DNA from 2 places in the Pseudomonas cerasi genome. Region 2 is predicted to be linked to the other one. Evidence: predicted binding sites of a transcription regulator. Region 2 holds the regulator's gene; the other holds the start of a gene.
What was found. Region 2 encodes sigma-54, which starts transcription at its own class of promoters, with help from an activator protein. Its sites were predicted from a motif close to ANTGGCATNNANNTTGCTNT; they were not measured.
Positions count from the first base shown of each region.

Region 1: PI739_RS05595 (CmpA/NrtA family ABC transporter substrate-binding protein) is a predicted target of sigma-54. The motif match lies at 7,636-7,655, and genes of this name have one in related genera.

Region 1 covers NZ_JAQJVM010000001.1:1,308,468-1,319,457, forward strand. Annotated here, with positions in the region: partial or broken gene PI739_RS05570 (NAD(P)/FAD-dependent oxidoreductase) at 1-342, opposite strand, end outside; gene PI739_RS05575 (bifunctional protein-serine/threonine kinase/phosphatase) at 619-2,280, opposite strand; gene PI739_RS05580 (nitrate/nitrite transporter) at 2,288-3,499, opposite strand; gene PI739_RS05585 (glycoside hydrolase family 68 protein) at 4,401-5,648, shown strand; gene PI739_RS05590 (ANTAR domain-containing response regulator) at 5,708-6,283, opposite strand; gene PI739_RS05595 (CmpA/NrtA family ABC transporter substrate-binding protein) at 6,298-7,509, opposite strand; gene PI739_RS05600 (quinone-dependent dihydroorotate dehydrogenase) at 7,761-8,792, shown strand; gene rmf (ribosome modulation factor) at 8,935-9,150, opposite strand; gene rlmKL (bifunctional 23S rRNA (guanine(2069)-N(7))-methyltransferase RlmK/23S rRNA (guanine(2445)-N(2))-methyltransferase RlmL) at 9,739-10,990, shown strand, end outside.
Region 2 covers NZ_JAQJVM010000002.1:1,078,341-1,089,330, forward strand. Annotated here, with positions in the region: gene PI739_RS13930 (MlaC/ttg2D family ABC transporter substrate-binding protein) at 1-248, opposite strand, end outside; gene mlaD (outer membrane lipid asymmetry maintenance protein MlaD) at 259-726, opposite strand; gene mlaE (lipid asymmetry maintenance ABC transporter permease subunit MlaE) at 726-1,523, opposite strand; gene PI739_RS13945 (ATP-binding cassette domain-containing protein) at 1,523-2,332, opposite strand; gene PI739_RS13950 (KpsF/GutQ family sugar-phosphate isomerase) at 2,637-3,611, shown strand; gene PI739_RS13955 (KdsC family phosphatase) at 3,611-4,150, shown strand; gene lptC (LPS export ABC transporter periplasmic protein LptC) at 4,159-4,731, shown strand; gene lptA (lipopolysaccharide transport periplasmic protein LptA) at 4,718-5,266, shown strand; gene lptB (LPS export ABC transporter ATP-binding protein) at 5,267-5,992, shown strand; gene PI739_RS13975 (RNA polymerase factor sigma-54) at 6,176-7,669, shown strand; gene hpf (ribosome hibernation-promoting factor, HPF/YfiA family) at 7,745-8,053, shown strand; gene ptsN (PTS IIA-like nitrogen regulatory protein PtsN) at 8,064-8,528, shown strand; gene rapZ (RNase adapter RapZ) at 8,531-9,388, shown strand; gene PI739_RS13995 (HPr family phosphocarrier protein) at 9,404-9,676, shown strand; gene PI739_RS14000 (hypothetical protein) at 9,701-9,835, opposite strand; gene PI739_RS14005 (superoxide dismutase) at 9,863-10,474, opposite strand; gene PI739_RS14010 (DUF2753 family protein) at 10,476-10,937, opposite strand.

The sequences.
Region 1 (10,990 bases), on a different contig from region 2:
GAACGGCCGCGAACCGGTGGCAATCAGCAGCCGATCATAATGGGCCTGGGTGCCGTCATCGGCGATCACCAGGCGTCTGATGCGGTCGATCTTCACCACGCGACGGTTGAGCAACAACCGGATACCGTTGCGTTCGTACCAGTCGAGGTCGTTGAGCACGATGTCTTCGAAATTCTGCTCGCCGGCCAGTACCGGCGACAGCAGAATGCGATTGTAATTGGGGTGTGGCTCGGCGCCGAAGACCGTGATGTGGTAAAGGTCTTCGCTCAGTTTCAGCAACTCTTCGAGTGTGCGCACGCCGGCCATGCCGTTGCCGATCATCACCAGTTTGAGTTTGGTCATCTTGCCTCCGAGTCACTGCAGCGCGTGCTCGATACGTTTCGCGCAAACAAAAAAAGGCGTCCCGTCAGTGGCCTGACGAGGACGCCTTTGTCCGGTCCCGTTCGCTCGGGAGACGCAGCCTTCATCGTTGAGGGCGGCGTGTTATGAATTATCTGCCAGTGACCATGCAGCGCTTGTGCCAACTCGGATTTGCCAGCCTGCGCGGTGTGCAGTCGATAACCCTGGCGCTTTCTGCACCGCGTTGAGGCGCGTTGCACAGAAGCGGGGCGCAAGGGCTCAGTGGCGGCCCATCAACCAGATCACCAGCATCAGGTTGAACAGCAGAGAGAGCAACGCCAGTGTTCGCCAGACTTTCAGCGGTTCGCGTTCCAGCAGCGGACGCGGCTTTGCCACCAGCGGACGATGCTCGGCCTGCTCCAGCTCCAGCAACCACTGTTCGGCGGTTTCATAACGCTGGCTCGGGTCGGCGTGCAGTGCCTTGTCCAGGCTTTGGCTCAGCCACTGTGGCAGATCCGGTCGGTAACGACTGGCAGGTATCGGTGCGCCGAAGCGACGGTGCTGAAAGGCTTCGATCTCGCCGTAAGGGTATTGCCCTGTCAGCAGGTAGTACAAGGTGACGCCTGCTGCGTACAGGTCCTGTTGCGGATGCGGTTCGGCGCCGTTGAAGGCTTCCGGTGCTATATAACTGGGTGTGCCGGGCAGGTCTTCGGTGTTGACCGCCGACAGGCCCGGGCAGAACGCCAGGCCGAAATCCAGCAGGCGCAACTCGCCGTCGTCGGCCAGTAGCAGGTTTTCCGGTTTGATATCGCGATGGATGATGTTGCGTCGATGCAGCAGGCCCGTGGCCCGTAACAGTCGGGTGGCCAAGTCCTGCCACTGGGCCAGCGGCAACGGCCCTTTGTCGGTGAAGCGCTCGGCCAGTGTGTGCCCGCGATACTCGCGCATGACGTAATACAGATGCTGACGGTCTGGCAGCGGGTGTATCTCGGGAAAAAAGCGCCCGGCGACCCGACGCAGAAACCACTCCTCTAGCAGTAAGCCCTGACCGGCACCGGTCTCGTCATGACGACTGGCTGGCAGGGTCTTCAGCAGCCAGGGCTGCTCATTGATATCGGTGACTCGATAAACGATGGACTGGCGTGATTGCGCCACGATGCTGACGACTTTCCAGCCTTCGAATGTCTGATCGGCCTTGAGTGCGGGTGGCAGCGGCCATTGCTGCAATTGCAGTAGCGTATCGCCCAGATCGTCCTCGCCGAGCGTGTCGACCTGAATCAGCAGGGCGCTGGCATTGTCCTGACTGCCGGCCAGGTGCGCCGCGCTGACCAGGGTTTTCACTGCCGCGTCGAGGTCGTGCTGTTCGCCCAGAATCGAGCGGATACTTGCATCGCCCAGTGCCGCCCATACGCCGTCGCTGACCAGCAGCAGGCGTTCGCCTTCACACAGCTCGCCGTCCAGGTAATCCATGACCACGTACTGATCCAGGCCCAGCGCACGTTTGAGCACATGCTGCATGTCGGCCTGTTCCCAGACGTGATCTTCACTGATGCGTTTCAGCGTTCCGGTGTGCCAGCGGTAAGCCCGGCAGTCGCCGACATGGGCGAGGGTGAAACGCCTGCCACGCAGTACCAGAGCGCTGAGGGTGGTCAACAGGCCGTTGGCCAGCAGCCAGCGATTCTGCGCCAGCAGCAGGCGATCAAGGGACTGCGCCACGCCCCAGGTTTCCGGCGTGGCGTAATAGTCGAGGGCCAGCGCCTGCAGGGTCGATTGCGCGGCCAGTGCGCCGTCGGCACATTGGCTGACGCCGTCGGCAAGGGCGAACAGATAGCCCTTGCTGGCCGCCAGTGCCGGGACTGGCGTGACCAGGCGCACGGCGTCCTGATTCTCCGCTCGCGGTCCGCTGGCGCTGAATTGAGCGAACTGCAGTTGCAGGGTCATCGGCGCTTCAGACCCGGGCCGCCGTGACCGCGGCCGAACCCCAGGTGGTTCTCCAGCGACGTTTGACGTTCAGCAGGCCGAACCAGGCCAGTATCGCCAGGCCGGCGAACAGCCACAGACCCAACTGGTAGTCGCCGGTGTTCTGTTTGATGCTGCCCAGGCCCGCCGCCAGCAGGAAGCCACCGATGCCACCGGCCATGCCGATCAAGCCGGTCATGACCCCGATTTCCTTGCGGAAGCGCTGCGGTACCAACTGGAACACCGCGCCGTTGCCGGCCCCCAGGCCCAGCATCGCGGCCACGAACAGCGCCAGTGCTGCCCACGAACTCGGCAGGTTGAAGCCCACGGCGGCAATGCCGATGGCGGCAACCGCATACATCACGGTCAGTGTGCGAATCCCGCCGAAACGGTCGGCCAGCGCACCACCCAACGGACGCATCAGGCTGCCACCGAACACACAGGCAGCGGTGTAGTAACCGGCAGTGATCGGGCTCAAGCCATATTGGTCGTTGAAATAGCCGGGCAGGGCGCTGGCCAGGCCAATGAAGCCACCGAACGTCACACTGTAGAAAAACATGAACCACCAACTGTCACGGTCACCCAGCGCCTTGAGGTAGTCCGCCATGGATTTGGGTTTGCTGCGTTGCGGGGCGTTGCGGGCCATCAGGGTGAAGGCGATCAGGGTCAGAACCAGCGGGATCAGCGCCAGGCCGAAGACGTTGCCCCAGCCGAAACTGGCGGCCAGCACCGGCGCGATCAGCGCGGCCAGTACAGTGCCGGAGTTGCCCGCACCGGCGATGCCCATGGCCTTGCCCTGGTGCTGCGCCGGATACCATTGCGACGCCAGGGGCAGCGCGACGGCGAACGAGGCACCGGCCATGCCGAGGAACACGCCCAGTACCAGCACCTGGCCGTAGGTGTGAATGCCCAATTGCCAGGCACCCAGCAGCGCGCCGATGACGATCACCTGGCCGATGATTCCGGCGGTTTTGGGCGACAGCTGGTCGGCCAGCAGGCCCATGAAAAAGCGCAGCACCGCGCCCGCCAGAATCGGCGTGGCGACCATCAGGCCACGTTGCTGAGTGGTCAGGTGCAGGTCAGTGGCAATCTGTACCGCCAGTGGGCCCAGCAGGTACCAGACCATGAAACTCAGGTCAAAATAGAGAAAGGCCGCGAACAGGGTCGGTTTGTGGCCTGCCTTCCAGAAGCTTGTATCCATGTGCACACCTCATCATCTGCTAGTTAGTCAGTCGGGCCATGACCGCGACACGGGTGGTTCAGACGCTGTGGTGGAGTGTTCCGAATGACGGCGACTCCACCGGCCCCTTCGCCGGGGCCAAAACGCAAAAAACGTCGCCTCTCTGTCCACGGGGCGGAAAGAGATGAGCGACGTCTTTGTCGTAAAAGGTGATAGCCGCCGTTGGCTACCGGTGCGATTGCATTAGCAATAGACGGGCCAATGGTCGTGCAGGCGCGTCAGCCATACGTTGCAGGCAGGTTGTATGGCTTTCAGAGACTGCGAGCAGACTGATGTATGACCTCGAACCGGGCGTGGGCCATCAGACGCGCTGCAAAAAAGGGCGTGGCGGCGAAAAGCCAGATAACGGCTTGCACAGTCCGTATCAGTCAACAGAAACAGGCAGTTAACAGGATTTAAGTATGTTTTATTAAAGTTTAAACTATTTAATATTATTTAATGTGCCATCAGTTTTGCGTGTAAGTACTGTCATTGTGATGCTGTTTCGATATGCAGCTATGGTGGACTTAATATATATAATTTAATGCGCAGCTCTCGCAGTTTTACGATAGCAACGCTGTAAATATTTAATTTACTTTGCGTGGCATCTCTGAGAGCATCGCTTCTGTTGCGACGTGTGACGCTTATTAAAAAGGTGGTTTCACTTTTCAATCCGGTAATCTGTAGTTGCAGTTTGCCAGTCAATCTCGATAAATGCTTACTTTGAAAGAAGTCATCGGCTACTCGCTCTTTTATCGGCGTCCGGCTGTCCTCGACACCTGAATGCCCGACACACTCTGCACCTCGGCATTGCACGCATGCCTGCCGTGTTGCCTTCCTATACGCGCTGCTTGTACAGGCGCCAGCAAAGGACATCATCATCATGAGTAACATCAATTACGCACCTACCATCTGGTCCCGTGCCGATGCGTTGAAGGTCAATGAAAATGACCCGACCACCACGCAGCCATTGGTAAAAGCGGACTTTCCGGTCATGAGTGATAAGGTCTTCATCTGGGACACCATGCCGTTGCGAGAGCTTGACGGCACGGTGGTCTCAGTCAACGGCTGGTCGGTTATCGTCACACTGACGGCTGATCGCCACCCCGACGACCCGCAGTATCTCGGCGCCAACGGCCGCTACGACATCAAGCGCGACTGGGAGGATCGTCATGGACGGGCGCGCATGTGCTACTGGTATTCGCGCACCGGCAAGAACTGGATCTTCGGTGGCCGGGTCATGGCCGAAGGCGTGTCGCCCACCACCCGTGAGTGGGCGGGCACACCGGTATTATTGAATGACAAGGGTGATATCGATCTTTACTACACCTGCGTGACACCGGGGGCGACCATTGCCAAAGTGCGCGGCCGTATTGTGACGTCCGATCAGGGCGTGGAGTTGAAAGACTTTACCCAGGTCAAAAAACTGTTCGAGGCCGACGGCACTTATTATCAAACCGAGGCGCAGAACTCGACGTGGAACTTCCGCGACCCGAGTCCGTTTATTGATCCCAATGATGGCAAGTTGTATATGGTCTATGAAGGTAATGTGGCCGGTGAACGCGGTACGCATACCGTTGGCGCTGCAGAACTTGGCCCGGTGCCACCCGGCCATGAAGAAGTGGGGGGTGCGCGTTTTCAAGTGGGCTGTATCGGCCTGGCAGTTGCGAAAGATCTCAGCGGAGAAGAGTGGGAAATACTACCGCCACTGGTGACTGCGGTGGGCGTCAATGACCAGACTGAACGTCCGCATTATGTCTTTCAGGACGGCAAGTATTATTTATTCACCATTAGTCACAAGTTTACGTATGCCGACGGTGTGACCGGGCCGGACGGCGTTTACGGTTTTGTGGGCGAGCATTTGTTCGGGCCTTACCGGCCGATGAACGCTTCCGGACTGGTGCTGGGCAATCCGCCTGCACAGCCATTCCAGACGTACTCCCACTGTGTGATGCCCAACGGCCTGGTGACTTCGTTCATCGACAGCGTGCCCACCAGCGGCGATGACTACCGTATCGGCGGCACCGAGGCGCCGACGGTCAGAATCCTGTTGAAGGGCGACCGCTCGTTCGTGCAGGAAGAGTATGACTACGGCTACGTCCCGGCGATGAAGGATGTGCAGTTGAGCTGACAGGCTGCGCCTCTGTAAACGGTGAAGAACGCCTGTGCGGGCAGGCGTTCTTCCTGGCTTCAGCCCAGCAGTTCGCTCATTGCGATAATCTGCTCGGCCACCTGAATCAGCTTCTGCTGACGACTCATTGCCTGACGTCGCATCAGCGTATAAGCCTCTTCTTCGTTGCAATCCTTCATCTTCATCAGTAGCCCCTTGGCCAGCTCGATGCGCTTGCGCTCGGCCAGTTGCTGATCGCGGGCATGCAATTGCGCACGCAGCGCCTGATCGCTTTCAAAGCGGGCCATTGCCACATCCAGAATGGGTTGCAGCCGTTGTGCCTGAATCCCCTCGACGATATAAGCGCTGACCCCGGACTTGATGGCCTGGCGCATCACGCCTGGATCGTGCTCGTCGGTGAACATCACGATGGGACGTGGCTGGTCGCGGCTGACCAGCACCACCTGCTCCATCACGTCGCGACCTGGCGATTCAGTGTCGATGAGGATGACGTCCGGGCGCACGGCTTCGACGCGTGCGGGCAGGTCGATGATCAGGCCGGATTCGTCGATCACTTCGAAACCGGCCTCTATCAAGGCTGACTTGAGGCGACCGACCTTTTTGGCGGTGTCATTGATAAGCAGGATACGCAGCATGGTCACGTTCTCCGTCAACGACTGGCCACAGCGGGCGCGTCGTCGGCCAGCGAATGGAGCTTGAAGCTACGCGCGTAGCCCGCCGGATCGCTGCCGTCCCAGATCCTGCCATCGATCAGCTGACTGCTGCGCATGGTTGCGGCGGGTACGTCGATGCCCAGCGCGCTGGCCGCCTGACGGTACAGGTCGAGTCGCTGGACGCGACTGGCGACCGCCAGGTAATCCGGGTCTTCGCGCAACAGGCCCCAGCGTCGGAACTGGGTCATGAACCACATGCCGTCGGACAGCCAGGGGTAGTTGACCTGTCCTTGGGCATGGAAGCTGACCGCGTGAGGGTCTTGCCAGCGATTGCCGAGACCGTCGCTGTACTGACCGAGCAGGCGCGGCTCGATGCAGTCCACTGAGGTGTCCAGGTAATCGGCACCGCTGAGAAGTTGTGCGGTGCTGCGCCGGTTATGATCGTTTTCCTCGATGAAGCGGCTCGCTTCCAGTACGGCCATGATCAGCGCTCTGGCGGTGTTGGGGTTCTGCTCGACGAATTCACGGGTACAGCCCAGCACCTTGCCCGGGTGATCCGGCCAGATCGACTGGCTGGTCGCCATGGTGAAGCCCAGTTGCTGCTGAACGGCGCTAGCGGCCCAGGGTTCGCCGACGCAGAAACCGTCGATGCGCCCAGCCTGCAGGTGTTGCGCCATTTGCGTGGGCGGCACCACGACACTGGTCACATCATCGAGCGGATGAATGCCCTGACTGGCCAGCCAGTAGTAGAGCCACATGGCGTGGTTGCCGGTGGGGAAGGTCTGCGCGAAGGTCAGCCTTGATCCGCTTTGGTGCGCGCGTTTGTCCAGTGCTTCAGGAGTGATCACGCCCGCCTGCTGCAACTCGCGGGACAGGTTGATGCACTGGCCGTTCTGGTTGAGCCCCATGAGGATGGCCATGTCGGCCGCCGGGCCACCGCTGATGCCCAGTTCCACCGCATAGATCAGACCGTACAGGCTGTGTGCCGCCTGCAACTGCCCGCTGACCAGCCTGTCGCGCAGCCCGGCCCAGGAGGTCTGACGCTCGAGGTTCAGGCTCAGACCGTAAGGCTGGGCGAAACCCTGAGTGGCCGCGACCACCAGCGGGGCGCAGTCGGTCAATGCCATGAAGCCCACGTCCAGGCTGTTCATTTCCGGGGCGTCGCTACCGGCCACCCAGTCCAGCGCATTACCGGTTCGTTCGTTCATCGCGCGTGCTTCATCAAAGGTCCGTCCAGAAAAAAGGCGTCGTCCGACCCATTGCAATGCAAGTGTCGAAGCGACGCCGTTGTCCATGCACCGCTCCGCCGTTGGAGTGAGTGCCGATAGCGGTTTCAAGCAAGGCATATGCCATCGCCGGGGAGGGGCGAGCAACAAGTTTGTCGCGCGCCTCGCCTGACAGGCCCGCACACGTCTATAATCGCCACCCTGAATTCAGCTGCTCACGAGCCCATCCCGCCATGTATAACCTGGCCCGCCAGTTACTGTTCAAACTTTCCCCGGAAACCTCTCATGACCTGTCGCTGGACCTGATCGGTGCAGGCGGACGGCTGGGCCTCAATGGCCTGCTGAGCAAGTCCCCGGCGAAGTTGCCGGTCAGTGTGATGGGCCTTGAATTTCCCAACCCTGTGGGGCTGGCAGCCGGCCTGGACAAGAATGGTGCAGCCATCGATGGCTTCGCGCAACTGGGCTTCGGGTTCGTCGAGATCGGCACAGTGACGCCACGTCCGCAGCCGGGCAATCCCAAACCGCGTATTTTCCGCCTGCCCAACGCCGAGGCGATCATCAATCGCATGGGCTTCAACAATCTGGGTGTCGACAACCTGGTGTCCCGTGTCGAAGCGGCAAAATATCGCGGCGTTCTGGGCATCAATATCGGCAAGAACTTCGACACGCCGGTCGAGCGTGCGGTCGACGATTACTTGATCTGTCTGGACAAGGTCTATGCCCATGCCAGCTACGTTACGGTCAACGTCAGTTCGCCCAATACGCCGGGGCTGCGCAGCCTGCAGTTCGGCGACTCGCTCAAGCAACTGCTCCAGGCCCTGAGCCTGCGCCAGCAGGAGCTGACGCAACGGCATGGCAGGCGTGTGCCGCTGGCGATCAAGATTGCCCCGGACATGACCGACGAAGAGACCGTGCTGGTGGCCGCAGCCCTGATCGAGTCCGGTATGGACGCAGTCATCGCCACCAACACCACGCTTAGCCGCCAAGGCGTCGAAGGCCTTCCGCATGCTGATCAGGCAGGCGGCTTGTCGGGCGCGCCGGTTCGGGAAAAAAGCACGCACATCGTCAAGGTCCTGGCCGGTGAGCTCGCGGGGCGTCTGCCGATCATCGCCGCAGGCGGGATCACCGAAGGCCGACACGCCGCCGAGAAGATCGCTGCGGGGGCCAGTCTGGTGCAGATCTATTCGGGGTTCATCTACAAGGGCCCTGCGCTGATTCGCGAGTCGGTGGATGCCATTGCGGCGATGCCTCGCGCCGCACGCTGAACCCGGGGTAAAAAAAGGGGCTCTGCAAGAGAGCCCCTGGGCGTTGGCCCGCCGCCCGGGTCGGGCGTGCATGGTGCAGGTGTGAATCAGTCAATCATGTGTGTGGCCCGACAGAGGCCGAAAGTCTTTGATGTGAATCGCCTCATCCGACCGCGTGAAGTTCGTTGAGTCTGTGGATGCCCGCAGTGCCGGTCATACCGTCCCAGTTGTCGCCGCGTCCTTCGCGCCAGCCATTGATCCATGCCTGGCGTACTGACGGTAGAGTAAAAGGGCAAAGCTCACGGGATTTACCATGAACGCCGTATTGATATCCGCGTAAAAATGCTCTTTCCAACGGATCACGCTTAAGTCTTCTCATAGGGTAATGCCCTCGTCTGTTGACTGTAATATCCCTGAGACCCCGTGATGAGGTCGGGCAGAATCTTCTGCCGTTGGGGCCCGCTGCCGGCGTCGCGGGCCTTGATGCCACCACCATTGCGGCGATGACCTGAGACGATTTCTAACCAAAGCGCAGGGCGGTGTGAATGATCGTTTTGTCATAAGCACGTCACATTCAGGTCTGTCGAGCAATAAGCGATGATCTGTTTCAAGCATGATTTTTTCTGCAGCCCCTTGAACATGGGCGTTTGCAGGCTAATTGAAATCGCTTATCAGGCTCATATACTGGCTCAATGCCTTGGTTGCTTAAGCGACGAAGGGTCATGATCGGCGCTGCAAAAATGTGACTTTTCAAAACACCACTTTTGATTGCGTGCCTTATTGCCGACATCGACTTGCCTGATATCTGTTCTAATACGCGCCAGAACTGCCGCAATGACATGACAGGATCATGCGGTGGACCGGCACACATCACGTGCCACGCAGGCGTTCTCCATGAAAGACGCCTGTTCAAATCTGGCAGGGCAATGCGTTGCCCGCCGCAGACGGCTCAGGCCCTGGAATACACATGTCGGATCGCTACGAACTTTTCCTCACTTGCCCCAAGGGCCTCGAAGGCCTGCTTGCCGAGGAAGCTACTGCGCTGGGCCTGCAAGAGACCCGCGAGCACACTTCAGCCATTCGCGGCTCGGCCGACATGGAGACCGCTTACCGGCTGTGTCTCTGGTCGCGACTGGCCAACCGCGTGTTACTGGTGCTCAAGCGCTTCCCGATGAAGGATGCCGAAGACCTCTACCACGGCGTACTGGATGTCGAGTGGCAGGATCATCTTGAATCCGACGGCACCATTGCGGTGGAATTCAGTGGTCATGGTTCGGGCATCGATAACACCCATTTCGGTGCATTGAAGGTCAAGGATGCGATCGTCGACAAGCTGCGTACTCCGGATGGCGAGCGTCCTTCGGTCGACAAGATCAACCCCGATCTGCGCGTGCACCTGCGCCTGGATCGCGGCGAAGCCATTCTGTCCCTCGACCTGTCCGGGCATAGCCTGCACCAGCGCGGTTACCGTCTGCAGCAGGGCGCTGCACCGCTGAAGGAAAACCTCGCCGCCGCTATCCTGATTCGTGCTGGCTGGCCGCGCATCGCTGCCGAGGGCGGCGCGCTGGCTGACCCGATGTGCGGTGTCGGTACGTTTCTGGTCGAGGCCGGGATGATCGCCGCCGACATCGCCCCGAACATCAAGCGTGAACGCTGGGGCTTCTCGGCCTGGCTGGGCCACGTCCCGGCGCTGTGGCGCAAGCTGCACGACGAAGCGCTGGCCCGCGCAGAAGCCGGGTTGGCCAAAACACCTTCGTGGATTCGGGGTTACGAGGCTGATCCGCGACTGATCCAGCCGGGACGCAACAACATCGAACGTGCTGGTCTGAGTGACTGGATCAAGGTCTATCAGGGCGAAGTCGCGACCTTCGAGCCGCGTCCCGACCAGAACCAGAAAGGTCTGGTGATCTGCAACCCTCCGTACGGCGAGCGCCTGGGTGACGAAGCCAGCCTGCTGTATCTCTACCAGAACCTCGGCGAGCGCCTGCGTCAGGCCTGCCTTAACTGGGAAGCTGCGGTGTTCACCGGCGCGCCGGACCTCGGCAAGCGCATGGGCATTCGCAGCCACAAACAGTATTCGTTCTGGAACGGCGCCTTGCCGTGCAAGCTGCTGCTGATCAAGGTCACGCCTGACCAGTTCGTGACCGGCGAGCGACGCACCCCCGAGCAGCGTCAGATCGAACGCGAAAACCCGGTCGAGGTTGAAGTCGTTGAGCGCA
Region 2 (10,990 bases):
TACTTCACGGTCATGATGCTTTTGGAAATGCCATCGGCATCCACGACAGGACCGACAATGCGGTTCAGTGCATCATAGAACGCGCTTGGGTTGGCTTTGTACTGCTCGCGATTGGTCGCCAGGTCACTCAACAGTTCCTTGGTGGTGCGCTCCACCAGGTCATGAGCCGACGGGGTCGCCGCGGCATTCGCCAGCATTGGCAGAGTGGCCAGCAATACCAGCAGGCCACGGCGCAGAATAGAGATCATTTGAAGCTCCTCACTTGGCATCTTTACTAACAGTATTGAGCAGGAATTTTCCGATCAGGTCTTCCAGCACCAGCGACGACTGCGTGTCATGGATAGTCCCGCCATCCTTGAGCAGCTTGTCATCGCCACCGACGCTCAGACCGATGTATTTTTCACCCAGCAAACCGGCAGTCAGAATCGACGCAGTCGAGTCCGAAGGCAGGTTATCGACCTTCTTCTGAATCTCCAGCGTGACGCGACCGGTAAAGGTATCGCGATCCAGATCGATCGCCGTCACCTTGCCGATCGTGACGCCAGCCATGCTTACCTTGGCTCTGACAGTCAAACCGGCAATATTGTCGAAGTAGGCATAAAGTTTATAAGTGTCGGTGCTCGCGCTCGTGCTCAGACCACTGACTCGCAGGGCCAGCAGGAGCAGAGCCAGTATCCCCGCCAGCAGGAACAGACCGACTCCGGTTTCGATGGCACGGTTTTGCATCAGAAATCTCCAAACATCAAAGCGGTCAAAATAAAGTCCAGTCCCAGCACGGCCAACGAGGCGTATACGACGGTTCTGGTCGTCGCGCGACTGATCCCCTCGGAAGTAGGCTCGCAATCGTAACCCTGGAAAACGGCAATCCATGTCACCACGAAGGCAAATACGACGCTTTTGATCACCCCATTGAGCACATCGTTCGTGAAAGAAACGCTGTTCTGCATGTTCGACCAGAAAGAACCGTCATAGACTCCGAGCCAATCGATCGCCACCCAGGAAGCCCCCCAGATACCGACCACGCTGAAAATCATCGCCAGAATCGGCAACGAGATGAAGCCGGCCCACAGACGCGGCGCAACGATGTACTTGAGTGGATCGACACCGATCATTTCAAGGCTTGACAGCTGCTCGGTGGATTTCATGTTGCCGATCTCGGCGGTCAATGCAGACCCGGCACGACCTGCGAACAGCAAGGCCGTCACCACAGGACCGAGTTCACGCAGCAGGGTCAGGGCAACCATCTGGCCGACCGCCTGCTCCGAACCGTATTTGGTCAGGATGCTGAAGCCCTGCAACGCCAGTACCATGCCGATGAACATGCCGGACACCACAATGATGACCAGCGACATGACCCCCACCGAATACAGCTGCCTGACCAGCAATTGAAAACTGCTGCCCGCACCGCCGCGACCGAGCAGGGCGTGCACCAGAAACAGACCGGAACGCCCCAGAACAGTAACAATATCAATGGCCGAACGCCCCAGCAGGCTGACCCGGTCCATCAGTGACTTATTGCGCATCAGCGCTTCCCCAATAGATCTTCGCGAAAATCCGGCGCCGGATAGTGGAACGGTACAGGGCCGTCCGGCTCGCCGGTCATGAATTGACGAATACGTGGATTGTCCGAGGACATCAGTTCCTGCGGCGTACCCTGCCCCAGCACCTGCCCGTCGCCGACGACATATAGATAGTCGGCAATGCTCGCAGTCTCGCTGAGGTCATGGGACACCACGATGCTGGTGATACCCAGTGCGTCGTTAAGCAGCCGGATCAGACGCACCAGCACCCCCATCGCAATAGGGTCCTGCCCGACAAAGGGCTCGTCATACATGAGAATCTGCGGATCGAGAGCGATTGCGCGCGCCAGCGCGACACGACGCTTCATGCCGCCCGATAATTCGTCCGGCATCAGTTCCACCGCGCCGCGCAGGCCCACGGCCTGAAGCTTGAGCAGAACGATGTCGCGGATCATTTCTTCCGGCAGCTCGGTGTGCACGCGCAGGGGAAAGGCGACGTTTTCGAAAACATCCAGATCGGTAAACAGTGCACCGCTCTGAAACAAAACGCCCATCTGCTTGCGGGCATCGAACAGATCACTGCGCGACAGCTCCGGCAGATTCTGGCCATTGACCCACACCTGCCCCTCGCTCGGGCGCAACTGGGCACCCATCAGGCGCAACAGGGTGGTCTTGCCGCAACCTGACGGCCCCATGATCCCGGTAACCTTGCCGCGCGGAATACGAATATCAACGTTATTGAAAATGCTGCGCGCACCGCGTTTGAAAGACACACCTTTCAACTCGACCGCATAGGCGTCATCAGGACTCATCTAAACTCCTTGCGATACAGCTTCCGCCTTGAGCCGTCGGTTTTTGAACACCGACAGGCTGTCCAGGCGTGCCGAACAGGCCGCGAACTATATCACCGCAGCCACCCGCCCCCAAGAAGAGAACCGAGCGGTTCAGGTATTCGCTGAATTATTCTGTACCACAATGTTATGGCCACAGGCTTGAATACAGACCCGCAGGTACGTAGGAAATTCGTTTAAAAACAACACAACGACGATCAGACGTGAGGGAATCGTTCATTACCGCTATAATCGCCGCCTTTCAGCAGGCTGACCCTTTCCAGACATGAACCAATCCAGTGACCTGATCCAATCGGCGCAACGCACCATTCGCCTTGAGATAGAAGCCATGCAAGGCTTGCTTGAACGTCTTGACGGCGATTTCGTGCGCGCGTGCGAAATGATCCTTGCCAGCAAAGGGCGCGTGGTCGTGGTCGGCATGGGCAAGTCCGGACATATCGGCAACAAGATCGCTGCCACGCTGGCGAGCACGGGCACCACCTCTTTTTTCGTGCATCCGGCCGAAGCCAGCCATGGCGACATGGGCATGATCACCCGTGACGACATCATCCTGGCCTTGTCGAACTCTGGCAGCACCAACGAAATCGTCACCCTGCTGCCACTGATCAAGCGCCTGGGCATAAAGATGATCAGCCTGACCGGCGACCCCGAGTCCATTCTGGCCAAGGCTGCCGACATCAACCTCAACGCGCATGTCGTGCATGAGGCCTGCCCGCTCAACCTGGCACCGACGTCCTCGACAACCGCCGCACTGGTCATGGGCGACGCCCTCGCCGTAGCGCTGCTCGACGCCCGCGGTTTCACCGCCGAAGATTTCGCATTCTCCCATCCGGGCGGCGCATTGGGTCGTCGCCTGCTGCTCAAGGTCGAGAATGTGATGCACTCCGGCGAATCACTGCCCAGCGTGCAACGCGGTACCCTGCTGCGCGACGCACTGCTTGAAATGACTCGTAAAGGTCTGGGCATGACCGCCATCGTCGAAGCCGATGGCACCCTGGCCGGCATCTTCACGGACGGTGACTTGCGCCGGACGCTGGACCGCCCTGTCGATATCCGCCAGACCATCATCGATGAGGTCATGACGCTTCATGGCAAGACCGCCCATGCCGAGATGCTCGCCGCCGAGGCGCTGAAAATCATGGAGGACAACAAAATCAGTGCGCTTGTTGTCGTAGACCAGAACGACCGGCCGGTTGGCGCATTCAACCTGCAGGATCTCCTGCGCGCAGGCGTCATGTAATGGAAACCGAAATAATGACCCAGGATCTCATGCAACGCGGCAAGGCCATCAAGCTGGCAGTCTTCGACGTCGATGGCGTGCTGACCGATGGCCGCCTTTACTTCATGGAAGACGGCAGCGAGATCAAGACATTCAATACCCTCGACGGCCAAGGCATTAAAATGCTGATAGCTTCGGGCGTCACCACGGCGATCATCAGTGGCCGCAAGACCGCGATAGTCGAGCGCCGGGCAAAGAGCCTGGGCATTGAACACCTGTTCCAGGGGCGTGAAGACAAACTGGTAGTGCTGGACAAGTTGCTGGCAGAACTCAATTTGAGTTACGAACAGGTCGCCTATCTGGGTGATGATCTGCCAGACTTGCCCGTCATCAGACGCGTCGGTCTGGGCATGGCAGTGGCCAATGGTGCCAGCTTTGTACGCGAGCATGCACACGGGATAACCAGGGCGCGAGGCGGCGAAGGCGCAGCGCGCGAATTCTGCGAACTGATTCTGAGTGCGCAAGGCAACCTTGAAGCGGCTCACTCCGCCTATTTATAGAAGCCATTATGTTCACTAAAAAAATTCGCAAGTTCCTGCTTCTCGGGGTACTGGCGCTGCTACTGGCAGCGGTCGGCTACTGGAACATCAGCCCGGAAAGCTTCATGGACCAGCCTGATGCGTCGATTGACGACACGGCGATCGACTACTATGCGGTCAATACTCGCAGCGTGCAGTATCTGCCAGATGGCACACTTCAGTACGACATGACATCCGACAAGGTCGAGCATGTGAAGGCCACAGATGTGAGCCTGCTGACGACACCCAATCTGAACATGTACCGCGGCGGAGCATTTCCGTGGCACGTGCAAAGCAAACGAGGTGAAGTTTCGTCCGGGGGCGATCAGGTCGAGCTGATGGATTCCGTTCGTGTTGAGCGCACCGATGAAAAACAGCGTACGACCATTATTACCAGCAGTCGCATGACCGTATTTCCTCAGAAGGAATATGCGGAGACCGACCAAGACGTTAGAATCGACGGCGCGGGCGGTGTCACTACGGCCAAGGGAATGAAAGCGTATTTGAAAGACAGCAGGATGGACCTGCTGTCCAACGTAAGAGGACAGTATGAGGCTCGTTAAAACTCTTCCTTTATTGCTCGGCCTGGGCGCAGCACTGGGAAGCGCGAGCGCCTGGTCCCTGCCAACCGACCGAGATCAGCCTATCCACATCCAGTCTGACGATGCTCAGCTCGATGACAAGAAAGGCGTGGCGACTTACAAGGGCAATGTCATCATCACTCAGGGCTCGATGAAAATCACGGGCAACACCGTGACGATCACGCGTAATGCCCAGGGCGAAGTCGACGTATTCACCTCGGTCGGCAATCTGGCCTACTACGAGCAGAAGCCTGCCGTGGACAAGCCGATCGTGCAGGCCTATGCCGTCACCATTCAGTATTACGCCGGCCAGGACCGTATCGTCCTGATCGACAAGGCCAAGGTCATCAATGATGGCAACACCTCGGAAGGCGAGAAAATCGTCTACGACACGGTCAGACAGGTCGTCAGCGCCGGTCGGGCCAATGGCGGCGCCAAGGTGACCACACCACGTCCGCGTATCGACATGGTCATCCAGCCGAAAAAGAAAACCGATCAACCTCAGAAGGCCCAGTAAATGGCGACGCTCAAAGCCCAGCATCTGGCTAAAAGCTACAAAAGCCGGCAGGTCGTGCGCGATGTGAGCATCTCCATCGACAGCGGCCAGATCGTCGGCCTGCTGGGCCCGAACGGCGCCGGCAAGACCACCTGCTTCTACATGATCGTGGGTCTGGTCCAGGCTGATCAGGGTCGTGTGCTGATTGACGATCTGGATGTCAGCCATCAACCCATGCACGGTCGCGCCCGCGCGGGTATCGGCTACCTGCCACAGGAAGCCTCGATCTTCCGCAAGCTCTCGGTGTCCGACAACATCATGGCGATTCTCGAGACCCGCAAGGAGCTCGACGCCGGTGCACGTCGCAAGGAACTGGAAAGCCTTCTGCAGGAGTTCCACATCACCCATATCCGCGACAACCTGGGCATGAGCCTGTCGGGTGGTGAACGTCGCCGTGTGGAAATCGCCCGAGCCCTGGCCACCGCGCCGAAATTCATCCTGCTGGATGAACCATTCGCAGGTGTCGACCCTATTTCGGTAGGCGACATCAAGCAGATCATTCACCATCTCAAGGCCAAGGGTATCGGTGTGCTGATCACCGACCACAACGTCCGGGAAACACTGGATATCTGCGAAACGGCCTACATCGTTAACGATGGACAGCTGATTGCGGAAGGCGACTCCGAGACCATTCTGGCGAACCAGCTGGTGAAAGAGGTCTACCTCGGCCACGAGTTCCGCCTTTAATCGTCTGCCCCTTTGCGCTTCGCAGCCGATTGATGCCTACGCAGTGTATTGACAACATTTTATTTGTCATATCACTCTAGGCAAATGCACAGGTTTCAGGCATATAATTTGCTTAATTTGGCGCCACGGCGCCTGTAGTAGATGGCGCATGCGCGCCGGCGAATAAGGTGTTTAGCCCCTGCCATGAAACCATCGCTAGTCTTGAGAATGGGCCAGCAGCTGACGATGACACCGCAGCTGCAACAGGCAATCCGCTTACTTCAGCTTTCAACTCTGGATCTTCAGCAGGAGATCCAGGAAGCGCTGGAGTCAAATCCTATGCTGGAGCGGCAGGAAGAAGGCGACGACTTCGACAACTCCGACCCGCTTGCCGACAACATCGAACAAAAGCCCAACCCCGACGTTCAGGAACCGACCTATCAGGAATCCGCGCCTACCGTGGACAATCTTGAAGACGGTGAATGGAACGAGCGCATTCCCAACGAGCTGCCCGTCGATACCGCATGGGAAGACATCTACCAGACCAGCGCCAGCAGCCTGCCAAGCAACGATGACGACGAGTGGGACTTCACCACACGCACCTCCGCCGGTGAAAGCCTGCAAAGCCACCTGCTGTGGCAGTTGAATGTTGCGCCGATGTCCGACAAGGACCGTCTGGTGGCGGTCACGCTGATCGACTGCATCAACAATCAGGGCTACCTCGACGAGACGCTCGATGAGATTCTCGAGTCGTTCGACCCTGAGCTGGACATCGAGCTCGACGAGATCGAAGCCGTACTGCATCGCATCCAGCAGTTCGAACCTGCCGGCATCGGTGCTCGCAATCTGAGCGAATGCCTGCTGCTGCAACTGCGCCAGCTGCCAGCGAAAACGCCGTGGCTGACAGAAGCACAGCGCCTGGTCAGCGACTACATCGATCTGCTCGGAAGCCGCGACTACGGCCAGCTGATGCGGCGCATGAAGCTCAAGGAAGACGAGCTGCGCCAGGTCATCGAGCTGGTGCAAAGCCTCAACCCGCGTCCAGGCTCGCAGATCGAATCCACCGAAGCCGAATACGTCATTCCGGACGTGATCGTGCGCAAGGACAACGAACGCTGGCTGGTCGAACTCAATCAGGAGTCGGTGCCACGCCTGCGGGTCAATCCGCAATACGCGGGCTTCGTGCGGCGCGCTGACACCAGCGCAGACAACACCTTCATGCGCAATCAGTTGCAGGAAGCGCGCTGGTTCATTAAAAGCCTGCAAAGCCGCAACGAAACACTGATGAAGGTCGCCACGCAGATCGTCGAACACCAGCGCGGTTTCCTCGAGTACGGCGACGAGGCCATGAAGCCGCTCGTCCTGCACGACATTGCCGAGGCAGTTGGCATGCACGAATCGACTATCTCGCGGGTGACCACGCAGAAATTCATGCACACCCCACGTGGCATTTACGAGCTGAAATACTTCTTCTCAAGCCATGTGAGCACCTCCGAGGGCGGAGAATGCTCGTCCACGGCAATTCGCGCAATCATCAAAAAACTGGTTGCGGCGGAAAATCAGAAAAAGCCGTTGAGTGATAGTAAGATCGCTGGTTTACTGGAGGCACAAGGCATTCAAGTAGCCCGTCGCACAGTCGCCAAGTACCGTGAGTCTCTCGGGATCGCCCCTTCCAGTGAGCGTAAGCGACTGATGTGATGCAGGCCGAGCCACAGCGTCCCAGTGGCAGGCGCCATGCCTGCCTCTTTATGCACTGGCAAAGGAGAAAGCTGTATGCAAGTCAACATCAGTGGACACCAACTGGAAGTGACCAAACCCCTTCGTGAATACGTTGAGCTCAAGCTCAAGAAGCTCGAAGGGCATTTTGACAAGATTACCAACGTGCAGGTCACGATGACGGTCGAAAAGCTCAAGCAAAAGATCGAAGCCACGTTGCACATCCATGGTGGAGAGGTCGTTGCCAATGCTGAACATGATGACATGTACGCTGCCATCGACCTGCTCACTGACAAGCTAGACCGACAATTGCTCAAGCATAAGGAAAAGCAGCAAAGCATCCTCAAAGGTGCGGCCGCTCGCTAACGCCCATTTAATGATCCGAATCGAAAATATCCTGACCCCCGGCCGCTCCCTCGTGAACGTGCCGGGTGGCAGCAAAAAGCGTGTACTCGAAGAAATTGCCAACCTGATCGGCCGTGAAGTGCCGGGCATGGTCTCGGATACAGTATTCGCAAGCCTCGTTGCCCGGGAAAAACTGGGCTCGACCGGTTTTGGCAACGGTATTGCCATTCCCCACTGCCGCCTTGCTGACTGCAGCGAGCCTGTCAGTGCAGTCATTCACCTCGCTACACCCGTGGATTTCGACGCCATCGATGGCGCGCCGGTTGACCTGCTGTTCGTCCTGCTGGTCCCGCAAGCCGCTACCGATGAGCACCTGGAGCTGCTGCGCCAGATCGCCAGCATGCTCGACGACAAAGATGTGCGTAAGCGCCTGCGCAGTGCCGAAAGCGCTCAGGCGCTTTATCAAGTGGTGCTGGACGTGCAGAACGGAAACTGACCATGCGCATGATCATCGTCAGCGGTCGCTCCGGCTCAGGCAAGAGTACGGCGCTCGATGTGCTGGAAGACAACGGTTTTTACTGTGTCGATAACCTGCCGGCAGGTCTGTTGCCGGAGCTGGCGGAACGCGCGCTGATCAACACCGAACTCGCCGAACCGCTGCTGGCGGTTTCGATAGATGCGCGCAACCTGCCCAGCCATCTGACCCGTTTTCCGCAGATGCTGAATGAAGTCCGCGCGCGCAATATTCAGTGCGACGTGCTCTACCTGGATGCAGACGAAGCCACACTGCTCAAGCGCTTCTCGGAAACCCGGCGCCGCCACCCCCTGAGCACGGCCGATCGTTCGCTGGCCGAAGCGATACGCGACGAGACCGCACTGCTTGGCCCGATCATCGATCTGGCCGACCTGAAGATCAACACCACCCACCTGAACCTCTATCAGTTGCGCGACGCGCTCAAGCTTCGCCTGCTGAACAAGCCGGAGCCAGGCACGGCGTTTCTGATCGAGTCATTTGGTTTCAAGCGTGGCATGCCCATCGATGCAGACCTGGTATTCGATGTGCGCTGCCTGCCCAATCCCTACTGGAAACCAGAACTGCGCGACCATTCAGGGCTTGAACAGCCTGTTATCGACTACCTGTCGGTGCAGCCTGATGTCGAAGAAATGTTTCAGGACATCTTTGCCTACCTGAACAAATGGCTACCCCGGTTTGCAGCCAGTAACCGTTCCTACGTTACCATTGCCATCGGCTGCACCGGCGGACACCACCGTTCGGTCTACCTGACCGAGCGGCTTGGTCAGGTTTTGCAACAATCACTCAAGAACGTTCAGGTCCGCCACCGCGACCTCAGCTGAAGGATTTTCACTGCGATGCCCGCTCGTCAAATCACCATCATCAACAAACTGGGCCTGCATGCCCGCGCTGCCGCCAAATTCGTCGGCGTCGCAGGCAAGTTCCCCTGCAAGATCAGGGTCGGCCGCACTCCGGAGAGCATGGTTGACGGCAAAAGCATCATGGCCGTGATGATGCTGGCTGCCGGCAAGGGCACCGAGATCCACCTGCACACTGAAGGCGAATTCGAACAGGAAGCGCTCGATGGCCTGGTCGAGCTGATCAACAACCGGTTTGATGAGGGCGAATAAGCCCTCGGACAAACGCGGTATACGTCACCACCAGCCTTGCAAGTGCATCCAGCTCAGCCCATGGGCAACCAGTAGCGCCATACCCGCCAACAACAGCACGCTACCCACTACCAGCCGAAATAACCGCGCAGTACTGAGCGTAAGGAATCCGAAGCGCATGGGCTGCCTTGGGTCCGGTTGCCAGGCTCAGGCCAGGGCGGCCTGATAACGGCGGGACACCTCATCCCAGTTGATCACGTTGTAGAACGCGTTGATGTATTCGGGACGACGGTTCTGATAGCGCAGGTAGTAAGCGTGCTCCCACACGTCCAGCCCTAGAATCGGCGTGTTGCCGTTCATCAGCGGGCTGTCCTGATTACCGCTGCTTTCCACCACCAGCTTCTTGTCAGGCGTGACGCTCAGCCATGCCCAGCCACTGCCGAATCGGGTCAACGCGGCCTTGGTGAACGCCTCCTTGAAGCTTTCGTAGCCGCCCAGTTGTTCGTCAATCGCCAACGCGACAGCGCCTGTGGGCAAGCCTCCCCCGCCCGGCACCATGACTTCCCAGAACAACGAATGATTGGCATGGCCGCCACCCTGATTGATCACCGCTGGACGCAGGTTTTCAGGCAATTGCTGGACACTGGCGACGAGTTTCTCGACAGACCAGTCCGCAAACTCCGTGCCTTCCACCGCTGCATTGAGATTGTTGATGTACGTCTGGTGATGCTTGGTGTAGTGGATTTCCATGGTTTGCGCATCGATATGCGGTTCAAGGGCATCGTATGCGTAAGGCAGTGCGGGCAAGGTGTATGGCATGTCAGTGTGCTCCGTAGAAAAGTCCGGAAGGGGCTCCCGAATGGCGTTGCAGCGCTGAGCGCGTATGCTCACCGCTGCTGTTCAGCAACCGATGGGTGCGCGGGTATTCGCCATGTTCGCTGATGAAACTCAGCAGCTCGGCGTAGGTTTTGCTGCTATGACGCAAGGCCGCCTCGCGCAGGGCGGGCGGGAGGCGCTGATCCTGTAGGGTCCGCAACAGGTGCTGGTGGATGGCACACAGGTACTCGGCGCTCTCCTCCGGCTGGCCCAGACTCAGGTGCAGATCCGCCAGGTTATGGTGAGAAATCACACAGGCCGCGACCGCTTCGTCGGCATCCGCCCAGCGTTCGAACAGGACTTGCGCCAACGCCAGCGCCTGAAGGTACAACTCGCGGGCCTCGACCCACTCGCCGAGATTGAAACAGCGATTGGCCTGCTCGATGGTGCGTTTCCAATGCTGCATGACATACCTCCAGGAACGTTGGCTAGGCAGCGACCATGGGCCAGGGCGTGGCG